3 regions of the Methylocystis bryophila genome follow, and region 1 is predicted to be linked to each of the others. Evidence: predicted binding sites of a transcription regulator. Region 1 holds the regulator's gene; each other region holds the start of a gene.
What was found. Region 1 encodes PhoB, which activates phosphate uptake and scavenging genes when phosphate is short. Its sites were predicted from a motif close to TGTCATNNANCTGTCAT; they were not measured.
Positions count from the first base shown of each region.

Region 2: QMG80_RS10005 (BtaA family protein) is a predicted target of PhoB. The motif match lies at 1,885-1,901, and genes of this name have one in related genera.
Region 3: QMG80_RS04970 (inorganic phosphate transporter) is a predicted target of PhoB. The motif match lies at 4,179-4,195, and genes of this name have one in related genera.

Region 1 is NZ_AP027149.1:4,336,826-4,343,269, reverse strand. Features, by position in the region: gene pstB (phosphate ABC transporter ATP-binding protein PstB) at 1-539, shown strand, start outside; gene phoU (phosphate signaling complex protein PhoU) at 602-1,309, shown strand; gene phoB (phosphate regulon transcriptional regulator PhoB) at 1,340-2,086, shown strand; gene QMG80_RS20105 (GcrA family cell cycle regulator) at 2,448-2,975, opposite strand; gene mnmA (tRNA 2-thiouridine(34) synthase MnmA) at 3,373-4,605, shown strand; gene QMG80_RS20095 (RNA pyrophosphohydrolase) at 4,652-5,194, opposite strand; gene QMG80_RS20090 (hypothetical protein) at 5,191-5,361, opposite strand; gene ruvB (Holliday junction branch migration DNA helicase RuvB) at 5,385-6,431, opposite strand.
Region 2 is NZ_AP027149.1:2,114,875-2,121,318, forward strand. Features, by position in the region: gene QMG80_RS09995 (YebC/PmpR family DNA-binding transcriptional regulator) at 1-77, opposite strand, end outside; gene QMG80_RS10000 (LOG family protein) at 309-1,274, shown strand; gene QMG80_RS10005 (BtaA family protein) at 1,972-3,222, shown strand; gene QMG80_RS10010 (class I SAM-dependent methyltransferase) at 3,219-3,872, shown strand; gene QMG80_RS10015 (glutathione S-transferase family protein) at 3,885-4,499, opposite strand; gene QMG80_RS10020 (glutamate-cysteine ligase family protein) at 4,636-6,036, shown strand; gene QMG80_RS10025 (M14 family metallopeptidase) at 6,042-6,444, shown strand, end outside.
Region 3 is NZ_AP027149.1:1,065,576-1,072,019, forward strand. Features, by position in the region: gene gph (phosphoglycolate phosphatase) at 97-771, shown strand; gene QMG80_RS04945 (hypothetical protein) at 1,007-1,540, shown strand; tRNA gene QMG80_RS04950 (tRNA-Val) at 1,671-1,745, shown strand; gene QMG80_RS04955 (hypothetical protein) at 1,808-2,077, opposite strand; gene QMG80_RS04960 (hypothetical protein) at 2,731-3,285, shown strand; gene QMG80_RS04965 (hypothetical protein) at 3,391-3,810, opposite strand; gene QMG80_RS04970 (inorganic phosphate transporter) at 4,252-5,892, shown strand; gene QMG80_RS04975 (phosphoribosylanthranilate isomerase) at 6,161-6,444, shown strand, end outside.

The DNA of each region.
Region 1 (6,444 bases):
TTCTCGATCCTCGAGTCGATGTGAATCTGCTGAGGTCGCGCGTCGGCATGGTGTTCCAAAAGCCGACGCCGTTTCCGATGACGATCTACGAGAACGTCGCTTTCGGCGTCCGGCTCTACGAGAAGCTCTCGAAAACGGACCTCGACGGGCGCGTCGAGCAAGCGCTGCGCGGCGCGGCGCTCTGGAATGAAGTCAAAGACAAGCTGCACTCGAGCGGGCTCGGCCTCTCGGGCGGCCAGCAACAGCGACTGTGCATCGCGCGCAGCGTCGCCGTTCAGCCCGACGTGATCCTGTTCGACGAGCCCTGCTCGGCGCTGGATCCGATCTCGACCGCCAAGGTCGAGGAGCTCATGGACGATCTCGCGTCGCAGTACACGATTGCGATCGTGACGCACAACATGCAGCAGGCGGTGCGCGTCTCCGACTTCACGGCTTTCATGTATCTGGGCGAGCTCGTCGAGTTCGCGGAAACGGACGCCGTGTTCACGAGTCCGAAGGAAAAGAGAACGCAGGATTACATCACGGGTCGGTTCGGTTAATATTGTCCAAGTCCAAACGCAATTGATCTGCGGCGTTCTCAGCCGCTTCAGGGACAAGAGCAATGAGCGAACACACCGTCAGAGCCTACGATCGAGACCTCGAAGCGCTCGATCGCAAGATCTCAGAAATGGGCGGCATCGCCGAGAAGATGCTTTCCGACGCAATGGACGCGCTGTCGACCTTCGATGTCGCATTGGCGCAGCAGGTGGTCGCCACTGACCAGCGGCTGGACGTCCTGCAGCGCGAGATCGAGGAGGCGGCGATCCTGACGATCGCGCGTCGCCAGCCACTCGCGGTCGATCTGCGCGAATGCATCGCCGCGATCCGCATCTCGGGGGATCTCGAGCGCGTCGGCGATCTCGCCAAAAACATCGCCCGACGCGCGACCGAGCTCGTCGACGAGGCGCGCACGCTGCGCGCGATCATCGGCTTGAAGTCGATGCACGATCTCGCCGCCCTGCAGCTCAAAGAGGTTCTGGACGCTTATGCGCAGCGGGACGCGGAGCGCGCTCGCGCCGTGTGGTTGAATGACGCCGATCTCGACGCTTTGGAAGATTCGGTGTTTCGCGACCTTCTCACCTTCATGATGGAAGACCCTCGTAACATCTCCTTCTGCACTCATCTTCTGTTCTGCTCCAAGAATCTGGAGCGGATTGGCGACCACACCACGAACATCGCCGAGACGGTCGTGTATCTCGCCTCCGGCGCGCCCATGCCGACCGACCGTCCAAAAACCCGGTCTTTTGGCCAAGCGGAGGAAAAACCGTAGGCCTGGGCTTTCAGTAACTAAGGCAAGGACATGAACGAAACCCGCACTCCCGTTCAGCGCGAGACGAACGCTAGCGACCGGGCGCCGCGCATTCTCATCGTGGAGGACGAATCGTCGCTCGCTCTGCTCCTCGTCTACAACATGGAAGCAGAAGGCTTCCTGGTCGAGCATGTGGATCGAGGGGACGAAGCGGAGCTTCGCATTGCCGAGTCACCGCCGGATCTCGTCATTCTCGACTGGATGCTGCCGGGGGTTTCGGGTCTCGAGATTTGCCGGCGGCTGCGGGCGCGCGATGAAACGCGCGACATGCCGGTGATCATGCTCACGGCGCGTGGCGAGGAAAGCGAGCGGGTGCGCGGTCTGTCGCTCGGCGCCGATGATTACGTCGTCAAGCCTTTCTCAATGGAGGAGCTGAAAGCGCGCGTGCACGCGCTGCTGCGCCGCGCCCGCCCCGAACGCGTCGCGAATAAACTCAGCGCCGGCGACATCGATCTCGACCGCGAGACGCGGCGCGTCAAAAGGGGGGGGCGCGAGATCCACCTCGGCCCAACCGAGTTCCGATTGCTCGAATATTTCATGGAGAAGCCAGGACGGGTGTTCACCCGCGCGCAGCTTCTCGACAGCGTCTGGGGCATGTCGGCGGAGATCGACGAGCGCACCGTCGACGTGCATGTCGGACGTTTGCGCAAGGCGCTCATCCGCTCGCGCGAGAAGGACCCGATCCGCACGGTGCGCGGCGCCGGCTATTCCTTCGATGAGACTTTCGGTCGCGGTTAGACCACGCTGCGTTCGAGAGCAATCGCCAGAACGCAGAGAAGGTGATCGATTCTAAAGGCTGAGAGCGCGATCTGTGCGAAAAGCCGCTTTCCAGTTTTTCGCATCGCGCTCCGGAGCCGTTCACGAAAATGCCCGAAGCGTTTTTCCGGTCAGGGCGTGCTTCAAGTTTTTAATCTGGAGCGCGTCCTCTTCGATCGCGTGATCGCGCGCGATTGGGGTGCGCTCTCGCGCCTTTCTCGCTCGAAAGGAATCGTTCGAGCGACAAGCAATCGCCCGAAATGAAAAGTTGAAGCGAACTCCGACCGCAAAAGTCCGGCAGCTTTTGCGGAATTCGCTTCAGCGGCCTCAGAGCCAGAAGCGCTCAGCGTCCAGAGCGCCCCGCCTGGCGACGGCGATCCGCTGCGTGAGGCTGATAAGCGATCCTCGCATGCTGGCGGCAATAAGGGCCTTCGCCATCCTCGTAACGCGAGCCGCAGAAGCGGAACTCCGGCGTCGTCGGGTCGCCGAGGGGCCAGTGGCACATCGTCTCGCGCAGCTCCATCAGCGTGACGCGCATCGAGATGGGAACCACCACCTCCTGATCCGGTCGCAGCGCCGTCGCGACGACGGGGCGGGGCGCCACGGCGAGAGCGAGATTGCCGATCACCATCGTGGCGCCGCCGCCGTTTCGGATCGGCGCCTCACAGGGCGCGGCGCGCGCCGGTCGCTGCGCGCGCGGGCGCGGCGCACTCGCCGCCTTGCCCCGCTCCGCCAATCCGAGTCGGTGAATCTTTCCGATCACGGCGTTGCGCGTCACGCCGGCGCCAAGCTCCGCGGCCACCTGAGCCGCGCTCAATCCTTCGAGCCAAAGCTTACGTAGCAGTTCAACCCGTTCTTGCGTCCAGGACATATGGGCCTCCGTTCGACGGTCGCGCCGTTATCGGCTGCGACGCCGATCTGAGAATCCAATAGAGTTCGCCGAGTCAGGCAGGCTGACGGCGGCAATTCACGCGAACTCGAGAGAAGACGTCGAGTGACCGAAGGCCATCGACGACAGATACGACGTTACTCTTTGCAGTGAATCACGCGCAAGAGTCACAGGCAAGGGAAAGGCGCGTTCCCCACAGTCTTTCCTGAGGATTGTCACCGAAAGCGCATAGTTCGCGCGCGGCGGGCGCGAGACCGGCCGAGCTAACTTGGGCCGAACCGCAGATCGCGCCCAAATTGCAAGGCGCCCCCCAATGGTGCATTAATTTGTGCAAGAGACGGCGCGTCCGCCTCATCCCTCTGAACGCCCTGCACCCTCAATGGACGAAGCTATCGCCTCACTGGATGACGCCATCGCGGCGCGCGATCCGCTCCCGCTCGTTGCCGGCAAGAGTCCTGCCGACACGCGCGTCGTCGTCGCCATGTCCGGCGGCGTGGATTCGAGCGTCGTCGCGGCGATGCTGAAGGAAGCGGGCTATGACGTCGTCGGCGTCACGCTGCAGCTCTACGATCACGGCGCGGCGATCCAACGCAAAGGCGCCTGCTGCGCCGGTCAGGACATCAGGGACGCCCGCGATGTCGCGGGGCGTATCGGCGTCCCGCATTATGTCCTCGATTACGAGCGCCGTTTCCGGGAGAAGGTCATCGACGGCTTCGCGGCGAGCTACGCCAGCGGCGAAACGCCCGTGCCCTGCGTCGCCTGCAATCAATTCATCAAATTCGCGGATCTGTTCGAGACGGCGCGCGACCTTGGCGCCGACGCTCTCGCGACAGGCCATTACGTCTCGGCGCGCATGGACGCGTGGGGCGAGCGCGCGCTTTATCGCGCCAAGGAAGCCTCGCGCGACCAAAGTTATTTCCTGTTCGCGACGACCAAGGAACAGCTACGCCTCTTGCGCTTTCCGCTCGGCGAGTTCGCCAAGAGCGAGGTTCGCGCGCTCGCTCGCCGTTACGGTCTGAGCGTCGCCGAGAAGCCCGACAGCCAGGATATCTGCTTCGTGCCTTCCGGCCGTTACGCGCAAGTGGTCGAGCGCTTGGCGCCGCAGGCGATTATTCCCGGCGAGATCGTCCACATCGACGGGCGCGTGCTCGGTCGCCACGCCGGAGTCGTGAACTACACGGTCGGACAAAGACGCGGGCTGGGCCTGGGCTCTTCCAGGTCCGCCAATGCGAGCGAGCCGCTCTTCGTGGTGCGGATCGACGCCGCCCGCGCGAGGGTGATCGTCGGCCCGCACGAGGCCTTGGAGACCAGCGCGGCGAGCCTGCGCGACGTCAACTGGATCGGGCCGGGAGCCTTCGCCGATCTCCCCCCCGAAGGGCTCGAAGTTTTCGCGCGCGCGCGCTCGACGCGCCCGCCGGTCGCCGCCCGGCTCCTACCGCGCGGAGCAGGGGAGGCGATCGTCGCCTTCGAAGTGGGCGAGTATGGGGTCTCTCCCGGTCAGGCCTGCGTCTTCTATGAGAATGGGGGGCCAGACGCACGCGTGCTCGGCGGGGGATTCATCCAAGCGACGCAGCCGGCGCAAGACCAATCTGCGCGCGAGCTCTCCTCGTGAATGCAGAAGACGGGGTCCCTAAACCGAGAACGCTGCCAATCGCGCTCTAAAGCTTTGGTGTGGGCTTGCGCTCGAGCGCAGCGTGATCTCGTCGCGAGGCGATGACCGGCGCAAACTCCGCTACGACCCGTTCATAGACCTGCCGTTTGAAGGGCACGATGAGCTCGGGCAGCCGGGCGGGGTCCTCCCAGCGCCAATCGTCGAATTCCGGCCTATGGGCGCCATTGGCGGGATGGTGGATGTCGATCTCGGCCTCGCGCCCGGTGAAGCCTAGGGCGAACCATTTCTGCGTCTGCCCCATATATTTTCCTTCCCAGCGCCCGCCGACGCCCGGCGGCAAGTCGTAGCTCAGCCAAGGCTCGATCTCGGCGAGCCGCTCGACGCTGCGGACATTCGTCTCTTCCCAGAGTTCGCGCAGCGCCGCCGCATAGGGTTCTTCGCCATGGTCGACGCCGCCTTGCGGCATCTGCCACTCATGCTGCGCATCGAGCCGGTCGTGCGGCGCCTTCGGACGGCGCCGGCCAATGAGGGCCTGCCCCGACGCATTGAGCAGCATCACGCCGACGCAGGGTCTGTAGCGTCCGCTCATAGCGGGGCCTCTCCGGCTGTCTTCGCGCTCGTGATTTTCTCGATGATCGAGAAGATGGGCGCGCGGGCGACCGCCCGTTCATTCGCGGTCAAGCGGGAATCGAGAAGGCTCATGAGTCCAACATAGCCCGTGAAGCGGCCCATGAGCCAGCGCCAATCCACTTTCATCTCGAGCGCGTCGCGGGGTCGCGTTACGGCTCGCTTTCTCCAAAGAGCCCTGGCTGGGATGGGGCGGCGGTCGGCGGCGCGAGCCCCAAATGTCGGAAGGCTGCGGCGGTGAGCACGCGGCCGCGCGGCGTTCGCTGCAAAAAGCCCTGCTGCAGAAGATAGGGCTCGATGATGTCCTCGATCGCGTCGCGCGGCTCCGCGAGCGCCGCGGCGATGGTCTCGATCCCGACCGGCCCGCCCGAGAAATTCACCGCGACCATGTCGAGATAGCGCCGGTCCATCACATCGAGGCCGATGTCGTCGACCTCGAGCAGCGTCAGCGTCCGCGCGGCGAGCTCGCGCGTGATCTCGGCGGCGCCTTCGACGATCGCGAAGTCGCGCACGCGGCGCAATAGGCGGCCGGCGATGCGCGGCGTGCCGCGCGAGCGCCGCGCGATCTCGCGCGCGCCGCTCTCGTTCATGGCGATTTTGAGCACGCGCGCGCCGCGTGTGACGATCGTCTCGAGCTCCTCCACCGTGTAGAAATTGAGCCGCACAGGAATGCCGAAACGGTCGCGCAAGGGCGTGGTTAGCAGGCCGGCGCGGGTCGTCGCGCCGACGAGCGTGAAGCGCGCGAGGTCGATCTTGACGGAGCGCGCCGCCGGTCCTTCGCCAATGATAAGATCGAGCTGAAAATCCTCCATCGCCGGGTAGAGGATTTCCTCCACCGCCGGGTTGAGGCGATGGATCTCGTCGATGAAGAGCACGTCGCGCGGTTCGAGATTGGTGAGCTGCGCGGCGAGATCGCCTGCTTTGGCGATGACGGGACCGGAGGTCGAGCGAAAGTTGACGCCGAGCTCGCGCGCGATGATCTGCGCCAGCGTGGTCTTGCCCAGGCCGGGAGGGCCGACGAAGAGGACGTGATCGAGCGCGTCGCCGCGCGCCTTGGCCGCCTCGATGAAAACTTTCAGATTGTTGCGCGCCGCCTGCTGTCCGGTGAAATCCTCGAGCGCGAGCGGGCGGATTGACGCGTCCTCGCGGTCGTCTTCTCGCTTTTCGGGCGTCAGCAGGCGACGGGGCGGCGTGGCCAAAGAGAATCGCTCC
Region 2 (6,444 bases), 2.2 Mb from region 1:
GAGAAGAGCTTCGAACGAATGGCGTCCTGCTTGCCCTTCTTGTGCATGATATTCTTGAATTGACTATGCCCGGCCATCGACCGCCCTTGCCTCCTAAAGCCGCAGCATTTTCGCGGCGCGAGCGCGATTCCTTGTCGCCCAAACGGAAGCGCTCGAGCGATAAGGAATCGCGCCAAATCAAAACGTCGGAGCGAATTCCGAGCGCAAAAGTCTGTCAACTTTTGCCCTAATTCGCTCTGAAGCGGCCCATATACGCCGGGCTGCGCCAGAAATAAAGGAAGCGCCGGCTTCAGGAGGGACCCCGCAGAATGCGCCGTGACGACAGCATCCCCGAAGACCGCCGAACCCCGCAGCCCCCGGATCCGCTGCGCCGCCGCACGCCGCTTCCTGGCAGCCTCCCCAAGAGCGAGGCGGAAGACCCGCAGGCGGCCCTGCGCGTGCGGCGTCTTATGGACAGCCCCGTCTATCGTGAGGGCTCCGAGGATCTGGACTTCTTGCGATCAGATGTGGCGCGGGGCGTCCGCCTCGATCTCGACTATCTGAAGCCCGAGTTGCAGTTGCAGCAGTACGGCGTCACCGAAGCCATCGTCGTCTTCGGCTCAACGCGCCTCGTTGAGCACAAGGCCGCCGCCACCCGGCTCGACGCGGCTCAACGCCAAGCCGCCGCCCATCCGCAAGACGCGGCGCGCGCGCAAGCCATGCGAAGAGCCGAGCGTATCGCGGAAAAATCCCGCTATTACGAAGTCGCGCGCCAGTTTGGGGCGCTTGTCGGGGCGGCCCCGGCGCTTGCCGGCGGAGGGAAGCTCGCCATCGTGACCGGCGGCGGGCCAGGACTGATGGAAGCGGCGAATCGCGGGGCCTTTGAGGCTGGCGGCAACAGCGTCGGCTTGAACATCAACCTACCGCATGAGCAGTTCCCCAATCCCTATGTGACGCCCGACCTCTGCCTGCGCTTTCATTACTTCGCGATCCGCAAGCTGCATTTCCTGTTGCGAGCGGCGGCGCTGGTAGTCTTCCCCGGCGGCTTTGGATCCATGGACGAGCTCTTCGAGGTCCTGACGCTGGCGCAGACCCGCAAGATCGAGCCGCTTCCCATCATCCTTGTCGGCAAAGACTTCTGGTCCCGCGCCTTCGACGTCGAATTCCTGTTAGAGGAGGGCATGATCGACCCGGAAGATCGCGATCTCTTTTGGTATGCGGAAAGCGCGGAAGAAATATGGGAGGACATTCTATATTGGCGTCAAATGGCCGGCCGGCCGTTGCTCGGTCGATAGTTATGGATGCTTTTCTTTCTTCCTCGACTTCATCCCTCCACTTATGGCGTCGCCTTCACACATATAGGCGCCGCGCCTGGTGGCTCCATAACGGCGCTCACCATAGAAAGAATAGCTCTTTGACGGAAAATTGGCCCACACAACGGTGTCCGTCGGGCAATGACTTTTTGCCTGCCTCGCGGTTTCAAATTGGAGCTCCCCAGACGGGGCGGCCTCCGACGAGCCTTTCGATGCGGGCGCCGCGGTAGCCGAAGAAGGAGCGCCAGGCGCCGCGGCCGGCGCTGGAGCGGAAGGGGTCACGTTCGGCTCCGCGTTCTGCTGAGCCATGCCAACCGAGGTTGACGCGATCAGGCCCGTCATTGCTGAGAATACTGAGATGAGAAGGCGTCTTCCCATTATGGAATTCCTCATTTGGCAACATCTTCGCGACCAGCGCATTTTTGCGCAAACTCTTTCGCTTTCCGCTTTCGCTCAACCGCTAAATAGGTTGCAATCGCGAAAATCAATTCGCCGGCGGCAAGCCCCGTCGGCCGATGGTGATAGCCCGGCCGGCGCCGGCTTGGAGGGTTGGCTCACCCTGGGAAATGTCCACGCCTCAGCGGGCGCGCGTAGTCATGTGACTGACATCCATCCGTCCTATCCCCGCGCTCTTGTGGCGGGGACGCCCAAAATTCATGGCCTTGGGGATGAATCGAGGATGAGCGTGGATCTCGGCGATATGAAGCGCGCCACGGCCGCTGGCCTTAGCGCCGCGGTCCACCGAAATAGAACTTTCTCTCGCGCCGGCGCCCTGGAGCGCCTTTTCACCTTGGCCTTTCGAGGGCTCGTCTATCCCCAGATCTGGGAGGACCCCGTCGTCGACATGGAGGCCCTCGCGATCGGGCCCGAAGATCATGTCGTCGCGATCGCGTCGGGCGGCTGCAACATCATGAGCTATCTGATCGCCGATCCGGCGCGAATCGTCGCGGTCGATCTCAACGGCGCGCATATCGCCCTGAACCGACTGAAACTCTGCGCGGCCCGGCATCTTCCCGATTTCGACGCCTTCCACCGTTTCTTCGGCGAAGCCGATCGCGCGGAGAACGTCGAGGCCTACGATCGCTGGGTCCGCCCTCATCTCGACCGCGAGTCTCGCGCCTATTGGGAAGGACGCACCGCCTTTGGCCGGCGCCGGATCGATCGCTTCGCCGACAATTTCTATCGCTATGGCCTTCTCGGCTCCTTCATCGGCGCCGGTCATCTGCTGGCGCGCGCCCATGGCAAGAATCCTCGCCGGCTGCTCGAGGCGCGCACGCTGGAAGAGCAGCGCGAGCTTTTCGAGGACGAGATTTCTCCGCTTTTCGAGACAAAGACGCTGCGCTGGCTCGTCAATCAACCGGCGACGCTCTACGGACTCGGCATCCCGCCGGCGCAATATCGCGCTCTGGTCGGCGACGCGGAAGGCGGCGCGGCCGCGGTGTTGCGCGAGCGCCTGCGCCGGCTCGCCTGCGATTTCGAACTCTCCTCGAATTATTTCGCGCGCCAGGCTTTCGGCCGCCGTTACGGCGATCGCGACGAGGGCGCCGCGCCCCCTTATCTCGAGGAGGACTGCTTCGATCTCGTCCGCGCCAGGGCCGCGCGCGTCGAGACGAAACACATGTCGATGGGAGGCTTTCTCGAAAGCTCTTCGCCAGCGAGCCTCGACGCCTATGTTCTGCTCGATGCGCAGGACTGGATGGACGACGCGACCCTTTGCCATCTTTGGGAGAACATCACGCGCACGGCTCGCCCCGGGGCTCGCGTGATCTTTCGCACCGCCGCCGACGAGCGCCTCCTGCCGGGCCGGCTTCCGGCTGAGCTGCTGGCGCGGTGGCGTTATGACGAGGAGCGCTGCCGGGAGCTCACGCGTCGAGATCGCTCCTCGATCTACGGGGCCTTTCATCTCTATACGCTGCAGACGCCGCAATGACCGACGCTCACGCCGCTCTCATGGATCGAATGTATCGCCCGCAGAGGCGAATCTACGATCTCACGCGCAAGCATTATCTCCTCGGTCGCGACGAGACGATCGACGCGCTCTCGCCGCCGCCGGGAGCGCATGTGCTCGAAATCTGCTGCGGAACCGGCCGCAACCTCATTCGCGCGTCGCGGCTTTATCCGCAGGCGCGTTTCTACGGCATGGACATTTCCGCCGTGATGCTCGACGAGGCTCGGGAGCAAGCCGCCCGCCGAAAAAGCGGCGCGCCGATCGTCTTCGCCGAAGGCGACGCGACGGATTTCGACGCGCAGGCGCTCTTCGGCGTGCCGCGCTTCGAGCGGATCTTCATCTCCTACGCCCTTTCAATGATCCCCGCGTGGCGCGACGCGCTGGCGCACGCCTTCGACCTGCTCACCCCGGAGGGCGAGCTGCATGTGGTCGATTTCGGCGATCAGGCGGGGCTGCCGCTCTGGTTCCGCATCGCCCTCGCCAGATGGCTCGCGCGCTTCCACGTGCAGCCGCGCCGGAACCTCGCGAATGACTTCGCGGCCCAGGCTCAAGCCAGAGGCCTCGCGCATCGCCACGACGCTCTTTACCGTGGCTACGCCTTCCATGAGGTCGCGGCCCCGAGGCTCGGATAGGCCGCTGTCGTTTTAGCGATAGCCTTCCTCGGCGAGCACCTGCCGGACAGCGGGACGGCTCCTCATCCGCTGATAATGGGCGAGGCAGGAGGGTGGGAGCTCCATGCCGATCTTGTCAGCCCAGAACTCATTATAAAACAGGGCGGCGTCCGCGATCGAAAAGCTTCCTGCGAGATAATCCTTGCCGGCGAGCTCGCTGTCCATCGCGAGCAGCGCCGAAGCGACGATCGCGCGTCCCTCCGCCTGGATCGCCTCGATCTTTGCGCCCTGCCTTTGATAGCGCTCCGGAACGAAGACGCGGCGGAAGCCCTCGCCGTGGATGTGGCCCACGCAAAAGGCCATGTTCGCGAGCGCCGCGTCGCGCGACTCGCGTTCCTCGGGGAGAAGCTTCCGGCGCGGAAACGTCTCCGCGATCCATGTCGCGATGGAGACAAAGTCCATCAGCGCGACGCCGTCGTCGCGCAGCAGGGTCGGAATGCTTCCCTGGGGGTTGATCGCGAGATACTCGGGCTTGAGGTGGTCGCCCTTGACGAGATTGACGATGTGCGCCTCGAAAACGAGGCCCGCCTCCTCGAGCAAAATGTGAATCCCCGTCGAGCAGGAGCCTGGGGTCATGTAGAATTTCATGGAGGATATGTTCCCCTGCCGTCGAACCGCGATTGCCTGTCACGCCAGAATGCAACCGGGGCGCCAGGCCCGCTGAAGCGGCGCTGCTGTTCATTGAAAGCCGAAGGCCATAAGACGAGCTTGAGGAGTCCCAGGCATGGGCGAAGAGATACAGGCCACCGCTTTCACCCAGGAAGACGCGGCCCGTTTCCAGCAGCGGCTCGCAGACGAGACGGCGCTCGCCCGCGCGCTTTTTGAAGCCGACGCCTTCTCCAGCGACGGCTACGCTTTCGGTTTCGAGATCGAGACCTGGATCCTCGATCACAGCTTCTTCCCCTCGCCCGTCAACCAGCAATTGCTCGAAAGGTTGAACGATCCGCTGGCTGTTCCCGAGCTGTCGCGCTTCAACCTGGAACTGAACAGCGAACCGCTTGCGCTCTCCGGGGATGCGCTGAGACGATCGCTGAGCGGTCTCGAGGCCCTTTGGCGCCGGTGCAACCAAGCGGCGCATGAGCTCGACGCCAATCTCGTGATGATCGGCACCTTGCCGACGATCCGCGAGGAGGACTTGACGCTCGCCAATATTTCGCCGCTCAACCGCTATTACGCGCTCAACGCCGAGGTTCTGCGTCGGCGCGGCGGGAGGCCGCTGAAAATCGATATTGCCGGCCGCGATCATCTGGTGTCGGAGCATCACGATGTGATGCTGGAGGCGGCGACAACCTCCTTTCAAGTTCATCTGAAGACTCCGGCGCGGCTTGCGCATCGCTTCTACAACGCGTCAGTCGCGGCCTCCGGCCCGATCCTCGCCGCCTGCGGCAACGCGCCCTTTCTCTTCGGCAAGATGTTGTGGGAGGAGACGCGCATCCCGCTCTTCGAGCAGGCCGTGGTCGTTCCGGGGCCCGCCCGCGTCTCCCTGGGATCCGGCTATGCGCAGGTCTCCTGCCTCGAGCTCTTCGAGGAAAATCTTCGCGACTACTCGGCGCTGCTGCCCATCGCTTTCGAGGATCCCCCCGAGACTCTGCGTCATTTGCGCCTGCACAATGGCGTGATCTGGCGCTGGAACCGCCCCCTCATCGGTTTCGACGACAGCGGCGCGCCGCATTTCCGCATCGAGCACCGGATTCTTCCCGCCGGGCCGTCGCTGGTCGACATGATCGCTAACGCCGCTCTCTATCTCGGGCTCGCGCACCATCTAGCGCAAGGCTCCCCTGGCGGCGAAGGCGGATTGCCCTTCGACGCGGCGCGGGCCAACTTCTACGCCGCGGCGCGGGACGGGCTCGAAGCGCGGCTGTTCTGGCCCCGCGTTGGCGAGATTGAGGCGCGCCGATTGCTCGCCGATGTGCTTTTGCCCCAGGCTCGCCAGGGGCTCTCCGACCTCGGCCTCGATGCGTCAGAATTTCTCGACATCATCGAGGCGCGGATTCATTCTGGCCAAACCGGGGCGGCATGGCAGCGCGCCGCCTTCGAAGCGCGTGACCGAAGCCGCTACGAGCTGATGGCGGCCTATTGCGAGAGACAACGCAGCGGCGCGCCCGCGCATGAATGGGAGCTTTAGCCGAAATGGAAACGCCTTGCGCGATCCTCGACTGCGTGCCGCCCCAATTCCTCGACTGCCCGCCCGAGCGCCTCATCGACGTGCTGCCACGACCGACGCTCTTCGATCTCCAGGGCCGAGATCCTCGACCGCTCTTCGTCTCCGTGCTGCTCCACGGCAATGAGGAGACGGGGCTGGAGGCCGCCCAGGAGCTCTTGCGTCGCCATCTCGCAAAAGGGCTCGCACGCTCGCTGCTGCTGTTTGTCGGCAATATCGAAGCCGCTGCGGCGGGCGTGCGGACCTTGCCGAGCCAGCGGGACTTCAACCGCATCTGGCCCGGGACGCCGCTGATCGCAGACCCGCTCGCGCATATGGCGCAATTCGTGTTCGACTATGCGGCGCGCCGAGGGCTCTTTGCGAGCGTCGACA
Region 3 (6,444 bases), 1.3 Mb from region 1:
TGCGACTGCTTCTGGCTCCAGCTTAAAACGAAAGACAAGGGATCAGCTTGTCGCAGCCTCGCTTGCGCCCGATCGCCGGCAAGGTTAGGCCACGCTATGACTGAACGCGCCCCGACCATCGTCTTCGACCTCGACGGCACCCTGGCCGACACGGCGCCCGATCTCGTCGCGACGCTCAATACGTTACTCCTGCGGGAAAATCTCCCCCCGCAGAGGATCGAGACGGCGCGCCCTTTCGTCGGCGCCGGAGCAAGAGCGCTCCTCGAAAGGGGCTTCGCCGCCGCCGGCGCCCCGCTTGGCGAGATGCGCGCTTCCGAGCTCCTCGCGGAGTTTCTCGAGTTCTACGAAGCGCAAATCGCCGACGAGACTCGGCTCTTCCCCGGCGCCGAGCGGTCGCTCGATCGCTTTCAAGAGGCGGGCTTCCGGCTCGCGGTCTGCACCAACAAGACCGAGCGCCTGGCGCAACGCCTGCTCAAGCGGCTCGGCGTCGCCGACCGTTTCGGCGCCATATGCGGGCGTGAGACCTTCGCGCATATGAAGCCGGACGGCCGTGCGCTCCTCTCGACGATCGGGCGCGTCGGGGGCGATCCCGCGCGCGCGGTCATGGTCGGAGATTCGCAGACGGACGTGGCGGCGGCCCGTAACGCCGGCGCGCCGGTCGTCGCGGTCGATTTCGGCTACAGCGACCCTCCGGTCGCGACTTTTCGCCCCGATCGGCTCATCTCGCATTTCGACGAGCTATGGGACGCGGCGGCCGGGCTCTTACGCTAGATCGCGCTGCTTTGAGCGGAACCGCTCAAACGTAGATAACGCGATCGATTCCAAAGTTTTAGAGGACGATTCGCGCAAAAAAACCGGTTTCCGCTTTTTCGCGTCGCGATCGAGCGCGCGCGGCGCCCCCAAGCCCTTTACTGGCGCGGATTTTCTCGGCGGCTGTCCTAATTCCGCCCGATTGTTAACGAAATGCTAAATTAAGGTGATACAAGCGCAACCGTTGGAGTGTGAAATGAATTCCATCGATGTTAACCAACTCGCCAGAAAGATCGTGCCTCGAGACGATGTCGGCGTTCATTCGATGGACGTCGATGGCCATGAGCGGGAGTCGGCTTCCTCGAACGACAAGGCTGCAGTAGCGTTGGAGATGGTGTCGGAAGCCGCCGCGGCCATTAGAGAGCTCGAAGAGCAGTCTGCGCAGGCGGTCGCCCGCGCGCAAGACCTCGCCAACTCGATCGTCAATCAGCTGGAGGCGGCGGAGGCGCGGGCCGAGCGCGCCGAAACCGCACAGCGCGACGCTGAAACGGCGGTGCAGGAGCTATCCGCGGCGCTGGCGCGGACCCGATCCGATCTCGAGATCGCCAGGCGGCAGCTCGCGAAAAAATCCGAGGAATTGTCCCAGACCGAGGATCGTCTCCGCCTTAGTGAGGCGGATGCGCGTGCGGCGCATCAGCGGTCCGCCGAAGCGAACGCCAAAATCGAGCAAATCTTCGAAGCGATTCGGACCCAGCTCCCGAGCCGCGAGGATCTGTCCCCGGCGAACTGATTTTGCTTGGGCGACGTCGCGGCGCTCCGCGGCGGGAAGCGACCCATCGGCCTCGCTTCGGGACGCTTGCGCCCCGAGAGACGACCGATTATACCCCTGCGGCGCGCCCGTCCCGACCGGCGCGCGAAGAGGGCGCGTAGCTCAGCGGGAGAGCACTTCGTTGACATCGAAGGGGTCACAGGTTCAATCCCTGTCGCGCCCACCATCAGCCTCACACGAACGTAGCGGTCTTCGCCGGAGGACCGCGTCTCGATAGAGCGCCCAGCCTCAAGCCGTAGAGACCGGGCCGCCTTGCGCGGCCTCGAACAAGACCAGCTCCGCGACTCGAAAATCATGAGAGGCTTCGCAGTTCGGACAGGCGGCGCGAAAAGCCGCGTCTCCTGCAAAGCGAATCTGGCCGCTGCCGGTTGGATCATCCATGATCGCAAAATGCCGGCGACAGTTTCGACAGGCGAAGCCGATATACCAACCGCCGGGCCGCATGCCAGGTAAACTGTTGACGTCGAATGTTCCCCGAAAGGCCATTTCGTTATCCATCGCAAGCCTCGCAGCTTTTCTTCCTTTCGTCTCGCCTTGATCATCACGAAGAGCGCTTCGATCGCGGCGCCGAATGCGGAACCGAGCGCGCGCGTAAATGTTCCCGCTTGGCGCAAAGCTTATGTTCGCAAGCACAGGCCTTCAACGCGTTCGTGCCCGATGGCCTTCTTGGAGAGTGTATTGATAAAAAAAATATATCATACTTACTTGATCGCGGCAGAAAAGGAGCTTGAGGATTTGGCAATGACCTCCAAATGGGCCTGCGACCCCGTCTCAAGGTCAACATATAGGCCGAGGGGGTAGCTTTGCACCTAGAGTTTTCATCGTGAATCCTGGGATGCTACCGCCTAGCCGGCCTAGTGCGAAGCCTGTAACGTTTGCGTCATAATAGCGGACGGCTCATGTCTATTGGAAATCTCTCGATCTTCCTGATTATGTCATAGATGCGACAACGATTTTCTGTAATGGTTGCAGCCATGCGGAACGGTGGCGCTGAAGGTGGCGGGCGTTCGAATTGACGAGCAGGCTTTACGGTTTCGACCGAGACGGTCGTGCCGACAGAGGCGGAAGATGAACGCAAAGCGTCATTTGCCGCGCGCGTCGAAGCTCTGCGGAAACGACTGCAAGTCTCTATCGAATAGAGGGCATAGAGGATGAGTCTCGACGTCGCTCTAGTTATTTCTTTCGTTGTCTGGTTGCTTTTCATTTTGCCAGATTTGCGCTCACTCGCAGCGATGATCAGTATTGTTGTGGCCATCGGCGTCGCTGTTATGCTTATAATAGACAAGAGAAGCTCCCATGCATGGGTTGAGCTCCAGGAGACGGAGCGCCAAGCCGAGCGGCAAAAGGAGACAGCGCGAGCGGCTGCTGTCAATCTGAACGCGATCGAATTGCGGCATGAGACGATTACAAAAAGCAGCTACGGATATTCTAATGGAGATCAAGGCTTCACATTCAAAGCGAACGTCAAGAATAATGCGGCAACACCCATTAGCGCGCTTGTCATCGCTTTCACAGCCTATGATTGCCCTACCGCGACGGTTCCCGTCGTGGAGTGCGAAGCCATCGGCCACAACTCCAGCCAAATCGAAATCGACGTTCCGCCCGCCGAAGTGCGCGCGGTCATGTTCTCGTTTCAGATGAAGAACTTCCCCTCGACCCGCGGTGTGTTGACATGGCGCACGCAGGTTGCATCGATGCGCAGATAGAAAAGTTCTTCTCGCTAAATATCCCATATGGCGACAGAGGCTCGTCCCCTCTGTCGCCACCGCGGCGTTTCAGGCCTCGCTATGCTTTCCCCGGGCTCTGACCGATCACTTCTTCTTGGACGGCGTATCCGGAGCGATCTCTGTCGTGAGAATGTAGAGCCTCGGCGCGCCGCCCTTGGGCGCTTGAGGGTACCAGCTCAGCTCTTTAAAGCCATCGCCGAAATTGTCGATGAGCATCCCCTTCGATGCGACGCCGCAAGCCTTATCGGGCTTCTTGCTATATTTGCACGCCCTGAGGCCGCCAGCGGGATCGCTCACCTGGCAGTAGACTTTCGCCACTTTAAAGCCCGGCGGTATGTTGGCGTCCACCTCTCCGACCCCCGAGTTCTGCACGAGCATGCCGCCCAGCAGCGGAACCGCCGGCGGATGCTTGCCCGAGCACACGACTTTTGAATTGGTCACCACTCCCGCCTGCGCGGCGATGGTAGTGAATAGTATTGCCGGGATGGTCACTGTGATACGCATGACGTGGGCCCCTTCTGACGGCGCGTTGATGCAGAGCATGAACGCAAAGCGATCCAATTCGTTCCGTTTACGCGCCCTTTTGTATGTTACATTTTTATGAACTTGAGGCGGTGGCGTAATAAATCTTCCGAGCCACATAATTAGGGTGGCCTGACTGAGGGAAAACGAGCGTATAGAACGGAATGCTGCTCCCCTCTCCAGCCTCCCGAAAGCTCCACTTCCGCCTGCAACCGGTCGTCGAAGCGCGAAGCAAGCTGGCGGCGGCGGCGAGCGGCCCAAAGCCCACAAGCGAGAGCGCGGCGCTAGGCGCACCCCTCGCGATGGCGGCATAAGTTTCTGATTATAATCGGGTACATACGAATCACCATTGTCATATTTCTGTGAAATGTACGTAGCAGCTCTCCGTTTGAATGAAGGCCCGTCGTCAACGAGGAACCCAAAATGACGTCCGTCACTTCCGGCGCCGACATCGACTTGAAGGTCGACCACGAATCCCCCAAGCCTAAGCTCGACCATAACACGAGCATCCAGAGCATCCTGCTCTTCCTGGCGATCCTGGCGCTCGGTCTGGGCTTCACCGCCTACAGCATTTGGCGGGACGTCCAGGAGACGGGCGCTCCGGTCACGACTTATCTGCCCTTCGTCCTGCTCGGCGTGGCGCTGCTGATTGCGCTCGGCTTCGAATTCGTGAACGGTTTTCACGACACCGCCAATGCGGTGGCGACCGTCATCTACACCCATTCGCTGCCCGCGAATGTCGCGGTCGTCTGGTCCGGATTCTTCAACTTTCTCGGCGTGCTGTTCTCGACCGGCGCGGTCGCTTTCAGCATCGTCTCGCTGCTGCCGGTGGAGTTGATCCTGCAGGTCGGCTCCTCGGCCGGCTTCGCGATGGTCTTCGCACTGTTGATCGCGGCGATCATCTGGAACCTCGGCACGTGGTGGATGGGTCTGCCGGCCTCGAGCTCGCACACGCTGATCGGCTCGATCATCGGCGTCGGCATCACCAACGCCCTCATGCGCGGCCGCGACGGAACCTCCGGCGTCGATTGGCACAAGGCGATGGAGGTCGGCGAGGCGCTCCTGATCTCGCCTCTGGTTGGCTTCCTCTGCGCGGGCGCGCTGCTTCTCCTCATGAAGTTCGTCGTTCGCAACCCGGCGCTCTATTCCGAGCCGAAAGGGCAGACGCCGCCGCCGTGGTGGATCCGCGGCCTGCTCGTCCTGACCTGCACCGGCGTGTCCTTCGCGCATGGCTCGAATGACGGACAGAAGGGCATGGGCCTGATCATGCTGATCCTGATCGGCACGGTGCCGACCGCCTATGCGCTGAACCGCGCGTTGCCCGAAAGCCACATCGCCAGTTTCGCGAAGGCGTCGGCTGCCGCGATCAAGGTCGTCGAGGCGAAGGAGGCCGGCCATCGCATGCTCGGCAATCCGCGTCCCGCTGTCTCGACCTACATCACCTATCATGGCGATGCGGGCTTCAAGCCGTCGGAAGGTACCTATGTCGCGCTGGCCGCGCTGATGCAGGAGATTTCGCATGAGATCCAGGAATATGGCTCGATCTCGAAAATCCCCTTTGCGGCGGTCGGCAACACCCGAAACGACGTCTATCTCGCCTCCGAGGCCTTGCGCTTCCTCGCCAAGGACCAAGCCGCCGAGCTCAGCGACGGCGAGAAGAAAATTCTCGCCGATTACAAAAAGGAAATCGACCAGACGACGAAATTCATCCCGACCTGGGTGAAAGTCGCGGTGGCCGTCGCGCTCGGCCTTGGCACGATGATCGGCTGGAAGCGCATCGTCGTGACCGTCGGCGAGAAGATCGGCAAGGAGCATCTGACGTACGGCCAGGGCGCCGCCGCGGAACTCGTCGCCATGTCGACGATCTTCGCCGCCGACGCCTACGGCCTGCCGGTCTCGACCACCCATGTGCTCTCTTCGGGCGTTGCGGGAACAATGGCGGCGAACGGGTCGGGGCTGCAAGCAGACACGGTGAAGAGCATCGCGATGGCCTGGGTTCTGACCCTGCCTTGCGCAATGTTCCTCTCCGGCGGGCTCTACCTCCTGTTCACCAAGATCTTCTGACCGCCTAACAGGAAACCCGCTTCAAGCGAGCTTGCGATCGAGGCGCTGTCCCTAGGGGACGGCGCCTCGATCCCATTCGGGACCCGAGACGGCCGGGTCCGATTTATGCGGTCATCGGCGATGCAGGTGGGACGTAGGCTTGGTTCTTCCAGCCATTTTTTCGCCAGCGGCGCCCCAAAGCGCTATGGGGCGTCGGGGCTAATCCGTGTCGGTTTGAATGGCTGTCTCGCGTGCCGCCGGGCTAGATCGGAGGGCGGAAATTCGTCCCATGAGAACGCGGATAAAGATTTGCTGCATCGCCTCGATAGAGGAGGCGCGTCTCGCGATCGGCGCCGGCGCGGACGCGCTTGGTCTCGTGGGCGCAATGCCGTCAGGGCCAGGCCCTATATCCGACGAGACGATATTCGAGATCGCGGCTTTCGCGCCCCCGCCGATCGCGCCCTTCTTGCTGACTTCAGAGCAGACCGCGGATGCGATTTCCGCGCACCTCCGACGGACGCACACGTCGACCGTTCAGATCGTCTCGCAGATTGATCCGGCGGAATCGGCGAA